DNA from 3 places in the Clostridium sp. JS66 genome. Region 3 is predicted to be linked to each of the others. Evidence: riboswitches for the same ligand, from Rfam matches in the RefSeq annotation. Region 3 holds a riboswitch; each other region holds the start of a gene.

Region 1 (3,288 bases), 1.4 Mb from region 3:
TATAGTAGAACCAGGGTTTACTCTAGCTAAGCTGCCAGTACTAAAGTTAATTTCTATATATTTTTGTAGTTCTAAATGCACTTGTATTAAAATGGATTGACTTATATGTTCGGCTACTTTACTGATAAGTTTATCTTCCTTTGACTCACACCATTTTTGCAGTTCTATTCCAGATGTAATTATATAAGGAAAAGCTATAAGTTCATTACGTAAATTTACACTTATAACTCTGCTAAAAAACTCTTCACAACCAATTAAGGTAGAATTATGAGATTTTTTATCTATAGTACATTTTTTAAATAATGCCTTAGGCTTAGCCATTTTTTCAGCTTCAGATATGAGCTCTTTTAGTATAATAGATTGTTCCTTGCTACTAACATTTAATTCATTGTATAGCTTTGAGTATTCTATATTGAACTTTAAATCCTCCAACAAAATGCATCCATTAGTTAAAGTTTTCATAACATTCATCAACCCCTTAAATATATTTTAGTGTACATATTTAATCTGAAATAAGCATAATGCTTCGCATTTTTTAAACTGTGAAAGTTGAGTTTATGTGCTATTTCTTTCTCATACTGCACTGTTCCTTATTCTTGCATCTACTACAGTCATGGTCTATATTACTTAAAGGTTTATTTTTATCTGCGCCATAGATATAAGCCATAGATCGCAGTGATGTAAGCATAAAATCTTCGTTTACATATATATCTAGAAAATTTTTAGAATCTAGTTCATCTAAAATGTTTTTTTGGTACCGTAGAGGAATTTCACCATCTCCAGGTGCTATTCTATAACTAAGGCCTAATCCTAATTCTTTAGCCTTACTGTGTATGTGATTAAATAATTGGGAGCTTATTTCAAACAAATAGGAAGCAGCCATAGCGTCTAGTACCATTCCCTCCTTCATTTTAGCATAAGAAAAAAATTCATTTACTTTTTCAGAAATTTTATCACCAATAGTGACTAAACAGTAAAAGATATATTTATAATCTTCTATTACTTCGAAAGTAAAGTCTTTATTTTTTTCTGCTATAGTGAATATAGCAGAAGGTTGTACACATTCATATAAATTAGGTAAAAGCTTTTCATATAAAGAACTTATCTCTTCATCAGTTATAGTTTCACAATAGGATTTTAAAGTATCTATAACTTGCTGCTTATCCAATTTAAAATCAAAGTCTAGTACTACTTCCATTTTCATATACCTCCATTAATTAGCAAATACACACAAGTATATTATACACTATTTAAGTTGAAAATTTAGAATTTAATTAATAATTGACAAAATTATCAGAATGGTGTATATTAAACCTGTAATAAAACTTAATATAAAAACTTTCGGGGCAGGGTGAAATTCCCGATCGGCGGTAAAGTCCGCGAGCTGATAAGTCAGCATGAACTGGTGAGATTCCAGTACCGACAGTAAAGTCTGGATAAAAGAAAGAAAGATGCAATTTTAGTAATAAGCAATTAGTATGCTTTTAAATGTTTTGCATATAATAATCCCTGAAGGTTTCTTCAGGGATTTATTTTTTTTATAAACTATTTTAAAAGAAATTGGTAACACTTATAATCATCTACTTCAAAATTTTTAAAAATAAGTAATTAAATTGAAAATATATATTAGGAGGAAGGGGAAAGTCTTGAACGATAAGAAAAAAAATTTAGATGAATATTACATGAAAATGGCTTTAAATTTAGCATTAAAAGGACAAGGAAATGTAAATCCCAATCCTTTAGTAGGAGCAGTAATTGTCAACAATGGAAACATAGTTGGACAAGGGTACCATAAATTTTATGGAGGACCTCATGCAGAAGTATATGCTTTGAAAGAAGCTGGTGAAATGGCAAAGGGGGGAGAGCTTTATGTATCCTTAGAACCATGTTCGCATTATGGTAAAACACCTCCTTGTGCAGAAGCTGTTTTAAAGGCTGGCATTAAAAAAGTAGTAATAGCTATGAAAGATCCTAATTCCTTAGTAGCTGGAAGGGGAATAGAACTTCTAGAGAAAAATGGAGTAGAAGTAGTTGTGGGAGTTTTAGAGGAAGAAGCAAAAAAAGTAAATGAAATATTTATAAAATATATTACACAAAAAACTCCTTTTGTAATATTGAAAACGGCTATGACTTTGGATGGAAAAATAGCTACTAGAACAGGAGAATCGCAGTGGATAACAGGAGAAGAATCCAGAAAATATGTGCACATTATCAGAAACAGAGTAATGGGCATAATGGCTGGAATAGGAACTATTAAAAAGGATGATCCACTACTTACCACTAGATTTATAGAAGATGGTAAAAGCCCTACAGCTATAATTGTAGATTCTAAACTTTCAATACCTGTGCAATCAAAAATATTTACAACTTTAGATAAAAGAAAAATTATAATAGCATGTACTGAAGAATTTGATGCAAAAAAGAAAGAAGAGTTAGAACAAAAGGGGATAAAAATAATAGTAACTCCTAAAGATAATAATAGAGTAGATTTAAAATATTTGATGAAGGAATTAGGAAAAGAAGGTATAGATAGCATTCTTTTAGAAGGTGGAGGAGAACTTAATTTTTCCGCACTAGATTCTAAAATAGTAGATAAAATATTATGCTTTATAGCACCTAAAATTTTAGGAGGCGCTACAGCTAAAACTCCAGTTGAAGGTAACGGTATTGAAATTTTAAAGAATGCTGTATTAATCAATAAAATGAATTGCAAAAACGTTGGAGAAGATTTACTCATTGAAGGGTACTTTAACAATTAGAATATATAGATTAGTAATTAATACTTAAAAGGAGGTGGCTTTTTGTTTACTGGAATTATAGAAGAGGTTGGAAGAATTTTAAGTATATCTAAAGGCACAAACTCTGCACAAATTAATATAGAAGCTAAAAAGGTATTAGAAGATGTTAAGCTTGGAGACAGTATTGCTGTAAATGGAGTTTGTCTTACAGTAACAAGTTTTAAACATAATAGTTTTACTGTAGATGTTATGCCTGAAACTATGAGAAGAAGTAATTTAAATAATTTAAAAAAAGGCAGTTTAGTAAACTTGGAAAGAGCATTGGCTTTAGGTGAAAGATTAGGTGGACATATAGTTAGTGGGCATATAGATTGCACAGGAAAAGTAGTTAACATAAAGAATGAAGATATAGCTACCTGGGTTGCTGTAGAAGTTCCTGATGATGCATTAAAATATATTGTGCTTAAAGGATCAATAACCATAGATGGTATAAGTCTTACAGTAGCAGAAGTAAATGAAAAATCTTTCAGTGTTTCTCTTATACCACATA
Region 2 (3,288 bases), 2.0 Mb from region 3:
TGGGCTATGACCCTGGATTTAGAACAGGATGTAAAATAGCTGTACTAGATGATACAGGTAAACTATTAGATACAGCTACAGTATATGCTACAGTACCTAAAAATGATGTAGAAGGAGCTATAAAGACACTTAAAGAATTAGTTTATAAATATGATGTAGGTGTTGTATCTTTGGGAAATGGTACTGCTAGTAGAGAGTCTGAAGAAGTTATTGTAAGATTAATAAAAGAAGTTAAAGAAGAAAAAAACAAAGAGCTCTATTATGTTATTGTGTCAGAAGCTGGAGCTTCAGTATATTCAGCATCTGAGTTAGCAGCTAAAGAGTATCCAGATATAAATGTATCCTTAAGAGGAGCTATATCCATAGGAAGAAGACTTCAAGATCCACTAGCTGAACTTGTAAAAATAGATACTAAGTCTATAGGTGTAGGACAATATCAACATGATGTCACACCTAAAAAATTAGATGAATCTTTGAAAGGTATTGTAGAGGATTGTGTAAATAGTGTAGGTGTAGATTTAAACATAGCTACGCCATCACTTTTAAGTTATATTTCAGGAGTAAATGCAACAATAGCACAGAATATTGTAAGCTATAGAGAAGAAAATGGTAAGTTCAAAGGTAGAAAGGAACTTTTAAAGGTCAAAAGATTAGGAGCTAAGGCTTTTGAGCAATGTGCAGGATTTCTAAGGGTTATGGAAAGTAAGGAACCTTTAGATAATACATCAGTTCATCCTGAATCATATGAAGCTGCTAAGGCGTTATTAACTACATTAGGATATACAATAGAAGATTTGAAAAATGTAAAATTATCAGATATAGATCAAAGAGTAGATAATATAGGTATTCAAGGATTAGCAAAAAAATTGGAAATAGGTGTTCCTACGCTTAAAGATATAATAAAGGAAATGAAGAAACCAGGAAGAGATCCAAGAGAAGAAATGCCAAAGCCTGTATTGAAAACTGGGATTATAGATATGGCTCAATTGAAACCAGGTATGCAACTTACAGGGACTGTAAGAAACGTGGCAGACTTTGGAGCTTTTGTTGATATAGGTGTTCATCAAGATGGACTTGTACACATAAGTCAGTTATCGGATAAATTTGTAAAGCATCCTTTAGATGTAGTTCAAGTTGGAGATATAGTTGAAGTAACTGTGCTTGAAGTGGATGAAAAAAGGAAAAGAATAGCATTAACTATGAAAAAATAATTATTAGCAAATAATACATTTAAATATTTTGTTATATTACTTGAATTTTAAAAAAACTTGTACTATAATATAAACATAAAAGTTAATAAAATTAGTCTTCAGGGCGGGGCGAAATTCCCCACCGGCGGTATAGCCCGCGAGCCTTAAATAGGTATGATTCGGTGTAATTCCGAAGCCGACAGTAAAGTCTGGATGGAAGAAGATAAAGTATAATGTTTATTCGCCCTGGTATTTTATATCAGGGTTTTGTTTATGCCATTATACATCTAAAAATCAAATCCCAAAGAAGATGAATTTATTTTAAGTTTTTAAATTTAATTGGAGGATGGTAAAAATGAAAAACGAAAAATTAAACAGATTGGTTAAGGTGTCTTTACTTGGGGTGATCGGATTTATACTTATGTTTATAGAGGTAGCTACACCATTATTTCCAAGTTTTTTGAAAATCGATATAAGCGATTTACCAGCTTTAGTAGGAGCTTTTGCATTAGGACCTGTAGCAGGTATATCTATAGAATTTTTGAAGAATTTGCTTCATGGTTTATTTGTTGGAGGAACAGCTTTTATAGGAGAATTAGCAAACTTTGCAGTAGGATCAATTTTGGTAGTAGTAGCTGGATATATTTATAATAAAAATAAAAGTAGAAGAACAGCTATATTTGGTTTAGCTGTAGGAACAGTTGCAATGTCATTAGCAGCTAGTGTTTTAAATTACTTCATATTATTGCCTTTATATGAAACAGTGCTTCATTTCCCTATAAGTGCTATAGTAGCAATGGGAAATAAGATAAATCCAAATATAAAAGACCTAAATAGTTTTGTAGTTTTAGCTATCATGCCTTTTAACTTGATTAAAGGAATAATATTATCTTGTTTAACATTTGTTATGTATAAAAGTGTATCGCCAATTCTTCATGAAGAAAAAAGAAGTAAAACACAACTTGCAAAGAATAATTAATATAAAAAATCCAGGTAACTCTGGATTTTTTTTTACTTACATACGATAATAAAAAAGAGGTGAATACTATGGCAGGTATATGGAATATAAATAGTACCTATAATGTTAATACCAAGAGAATGTTTAGCAAATTATCCTTTGAAGTTGGACAGAATTTTGCAGCTAGAATTATGAATTTAGATAAATTAACAGGAGAAGTTTTATTAAAGCTTTTAGATGGATGGCAATTTTCAGCAAAGCTTCAAAATGGTGTAGATATATTACCACAAGGTTTGATGAGATTTCAAGTAGAAGGTTTTGAAGATGGAAAACTTCAATTAAAAATACTAAATCCTGATAATAAAAAAAGCAACACAGAAGAGGATTCTATAGATTTTTTATTGAAAAGTAAAAGTATTAATGTAGATAAAGAAGACTATCCTCTTTTAAATAGAATGATAAAACATGAGATGCCTTTAACAAAAGAAAATATATCAAATATGAAAACTATAGTAGATTTTATGGGTAAGATAAAGCAGAATCCAGAAGAGGAAAATGCATTTATAGGTAAGTATATGCAGAGTAAAAATGTACTTCCAGATAGTCTTAAAGGTCAAGAAATTAAAGATACATTAAAAAGTTTTTTTAATGAATTAAAGAACCTTTCAGAAGAGGATATACTTATTTTTGCAGAGAATAACATTGATTTGACAGAAGATAACATTAAAAGTTTTAATGATATGTTTAAGGGATCAGGAAATTTATATAAGGAAATTAAAAATATAGAACAGCAGGTTTTAAAGAATAATGCGCAAAAGCAACCTGATGAAAATGTAAAAAGTGAAAAAATTTATATTAACGCTGAACAAGAAAAACAAATAGTAGGGGATAATGTTGAAAACATAACATACAAAGAAGATACTAATTATACAAATACAATTGAAAATCAAGGCGAAAATATAAATAGTGATAAAAGTATAAGCGATAACAAAAATTTAGTTAATAGTGATGTAAAAAGTAAAGGAGAAAATTTAGAAAATAGTAATGTTGCAATTAAAACAGAAAACAAAGTTGAAGATAAAAGTACAACTGAGGGTAAGGATACTATAACAAATAAAGAAATAGAAACAGGTGAAACCA
Region 3 (3,288 bases):
GTTCATTAATGTGTGGTATTTCATGGAACTTAATGTCTATTATAGTAGCACGAATTACTCAAGGAGTAGGAGGAGCCTTCATTATATCACTTGGTATGACAATATTAATGACTACTTTTGATAAAAGTGAAATGAGTATGGTTGTGGGTATTATTGGTATCTGTGTTATGGCTGCTCCTGCTCTAGGCCCCACTCTTGGAGGGTATATCATTCAGAATCTTGATTGGAGGTTTATTTTCTTCATTAATATTCCAATAGGGATACTCAGTACAATATTAGCTATGATCATACTTAGAGAATCACAGCACAAAGCTTCGCAACACTTTGATATCATAGGTCTTGTGACTTCAGCTGTTGGAATGTCAGCTATTCTTTATGTGCTGGGAAAAAGTAATGTGGATTGGAGCGATATTAAAAATATAATCATAATGATAGTAGGATGTTATAGTATGTTCATGTTTGTTGTTAATGAACTGCTAATCCCTGAACCTATGCTTAATTTGAGACTTTTAAAGAATTACACTTTTTGCATGAGTAACATTATTATGAACGTTGCTTTATTGGCTCTCTATGGAGGTGTGTTTCTTATGCCTATATTTCTTCAGCAGATTAAAGGATTAGATTCTATGCAAGCAGGCTTAATACTCTTTCCTGAAGCAATAGCAACTGCAATTTCTATGACGGTTTACGGAAAAATAGGGAATAAACTGGATACAAGGATATTTGCTATATCTGCTTTGGTATTAATTGGTTTAAATAGCTACAGTATGTCCAAAATTACATTGGAAACTTCTAATACAATTATAACTGTTCTGTTAATGATAAGAGGTTTTGGAGTAGGGTTTCTTATAGCGCCAGTTCAAACAATGGGGTTTAGTGCATTGCCAAAGTCTGTAATGTCAAATGCTTCAGCACTTTTAAATACAGTAAAGCAAGTAGGTACATCTATCGGAATTACTTTGATTACAAGTATCATGCAGAGTAGAACCACAATCAATTATTCGAATTTATCTCAACAGGTAAATTATTTTAATCCCAATAGCATGAACCTGTTTAAAATGCTGCAGGGAGTTATGGTACAATCTGGAGTATCTCCAAGCGATGCTCAAGCTGGAGCATTAAGTCAGCTTTTTGGAATAGTTGCAAAACAAGCTCAGCTTCAAGCACTGAATGATACTATGTTAGTCATTTCAGTCATCACAGCAATTATTGTTATTCCCACATTTTTATTAAAAGAAGGTAAGCAATTAGAAGATGGAATGGCAAAGGGTATGGAAAAAGGAAATTAGTATAAGTCATGATTGACATGAAAAAATAACAATGCTATATTAATGGTAAAGTTATATAAAGTATCCTTCGGGGTTGGGTGAAATTCCCTATCGGCGGTATAGCCCGCAAGCCATTTGGCAGATTCGGTTAAATTCCGAAGCCGACAGTATAGTCTGGATGAAAGAAGGTGAATGAATAATATTGTATATTGTTAAATTTAACAATATGTTTATTGTGTTTACTAACCCCTAGGAAAACCTAGGGGTTATTTTTATGTTAAAAAAAGTTGGTATATAGAAATTTATTTTTACTCTATAGATGTTTTATATAGCTTTATATCAAGGTACACAATACTTTATATAAGGAAAAGAGGTGAATTTTAGTGGGAGACTTATGTGTTTAAATATCTCCTGCTAAAAATGAAAAATGGGACATTATTATCTGGGTTTTGATGCAGGTACTCAAAGTGTAAAAGTAGCTGTATATGATGAAAATATGAAATGTATAGTAAAATCATCTAATAAGACAACTTTAAAATATCCACATCCAGGATGGGTTGAAATGGATGCAGATGAATATTTTTTGCTTACAAAACTAGGAATTAAGCAGTGCATAAAACAGTTGAAAGATAAAAAAATTGATCCTGGACAAATCAAAGCAATTATGGGTGATGGAATCATCTGTGGAGTTGTTGGCATAGATGAGAATGGGAAGGCAATTACGCCTTATATAAACTACCTGGATTCAAGAACGCAAAGTGATGTTGAAAACCTTAAAAAATTGGATCTTGATATTTGGGGAAGAGAAACGGGTAATGCTGATCCAAGCTGTATGTTTCCTGCATTACATGCACGATGGATTTTGGAAAATATTAAAGAATTTCAAAAAAGAGGAAAGAAATTTGTTCATAATGCTCCTTATATTTTAATGAATCTTGCAGGTTTAAAGAGCAGTGCTGCCTTTATTGATTGGGGAACCATGTCAGGTTGGGGACTTGGATATCGTGTATATGAAAAGGAATGGTCTGATAAGCAGCTTAACATATTGGGAATAGACAAAAGTTATATGCCTAAAATTGTAAAACCCTGGGATGTTATTGGTACTCTGTCAGAAGGTGTTGCAGAGGAAACTGGATGCCCTCATGGCATACCAATTTGTGCTGGAGCGGGTGACACCATGCAGTCCATGCTTGGAAGTGGAATACTTGAAGCAAATAAAGCTGTGGACGTTGCTGGAACTTGTGCTATGTTTTGCGTTTCAACAAATGGAATTATTCCAGAACTAAGTAAGAAGGGAAGTGAATTGATTTTTAACAGTGGTACTTTGGAGAATACATATTTTTATTGGGGATTTGTTAGAACTGGAGGTTTGGCACTGAGATGGTTTAAGGATAGTATTTGTAAGAAATCTGATGACGACAGTTATTATAGAGCACTTAGTGAAGGAGCGGAAAAGGTTAAGCCTGGATGCAATGGTGTGATTTTTTTACCATATTTAACTGGTGGATATGGAGAATTTTCAAATGTTAAGGGCTGTTTTTTGAACATGACCTTAGATACTGACCAATTTGTCTTATGGAGATCTGTTTTGGAGGCTATTGCATATGATTATATGGAAATTACAAATGATTATAGAAATGCTGGAATTGAAATAAATAGAATTACCATAACTGAAGGTGGAAGTAGAGATCATCTTTGGAATCAAATTAAAGCAGACATTATGCAAAGTGAGGCAATTACATTAGAAGTTTCAGGTGGTGCTGTACTTACAAATTGTATTGTTGCTTCCTATGCAGTGGGTGATACACAGGATTTAAAGAAAGCACTTGCAGGTAACTTAAAAATCATAAATAAGTATACTCCTGATATCAATAATTCAAAAATTTATAAAGAGCATTATAAACTTAGAAAAAATGTATTAAATAATGTAGCTAGTAATGTAAAGTTGTAAAACGGTACAAATTATACAGAAGAACATGAAGCAATAAATGAAAATATGGAGTTTTAGTTACATATAAAT

Evidence for each region. Region 3 has a riboswitch for FMN ahead of Q6H37_RS10585 (FGGY-family carbohydrate kinase). Riboswitches for the same ligand answer to the same signal wherever they lie in the genome.
Region 1: another riboswitch for FMN. It lies ahead of ribD (bifunctional diaminohydroxyphosphoribosylaminopyrimidine deaminase/5-amino-6-(5-phosphoribosylamino)uracil reductase RibD); the one in region 3 lies ahead of Q6H37_RS10585 (FGGY-family carbohydrate kinase).
Region 2: another riboswitch for FMN. It lies ahead of Q6H37_RS01140 (ECF transporter S component); the one in region 3 lies ahead of Q6H37_RS10585 (FGGY-family carbohydrate kinase).

Annotation. Positions count from the first base shown of each region.
Region 1 is NZ_CP131467.1:841,201-844,488, forward strand. It holds gene Q6H37_RS03725 (hypothetical protein) at 1-462, opposite strand, end outside; gene Q6H37_RS03730 (5-methyltetrahydrofolate--homocysteine methyltransferase) at 563-1,198, opposite strand; FMN riboswitch at 1,334-1,452, shown strand; gene ribD (bifunctional diaminohydroxyphosphoribosylaminopyrimidine deaminase/5-amino-6-(5-phosphoribosylamino)uracil reductase RibD) at 1,647-2,759, shown strand; gene ribE (riboflavin synthase) at 2,802-3,288, shown strand, end outside.
Region 2 is NZ_CP131467.1:232,208-235,495, forward strand. It holds gene Q6H37_RS01135 (Tex family protein) at 1-1,211, shown strand, start outside; FMN riboswitch at 1,302-1,419, shown strand; gene Q6H37_RS01140 (ECF transporter S component) at 1,546-2,169, shown strand; gene Q6H37_RS01145 (hypothetical protein) at 2,238-3,288, shown strand, end outside.
Region 3 is NZ_CP131467.1:2,237,673-2,240,960, forward strand. It holds gene Q6H37_RS10580 (DHA2 family efflux MFS transporter permease subunit) at 1-1,289, shown strand, start outside; FMN riboswitch at 1,349-1,462, shown strand; gene Q6H37_RS10585 (FGGY-family carbohydrate kinase) at 1,696-3,219, shown strand.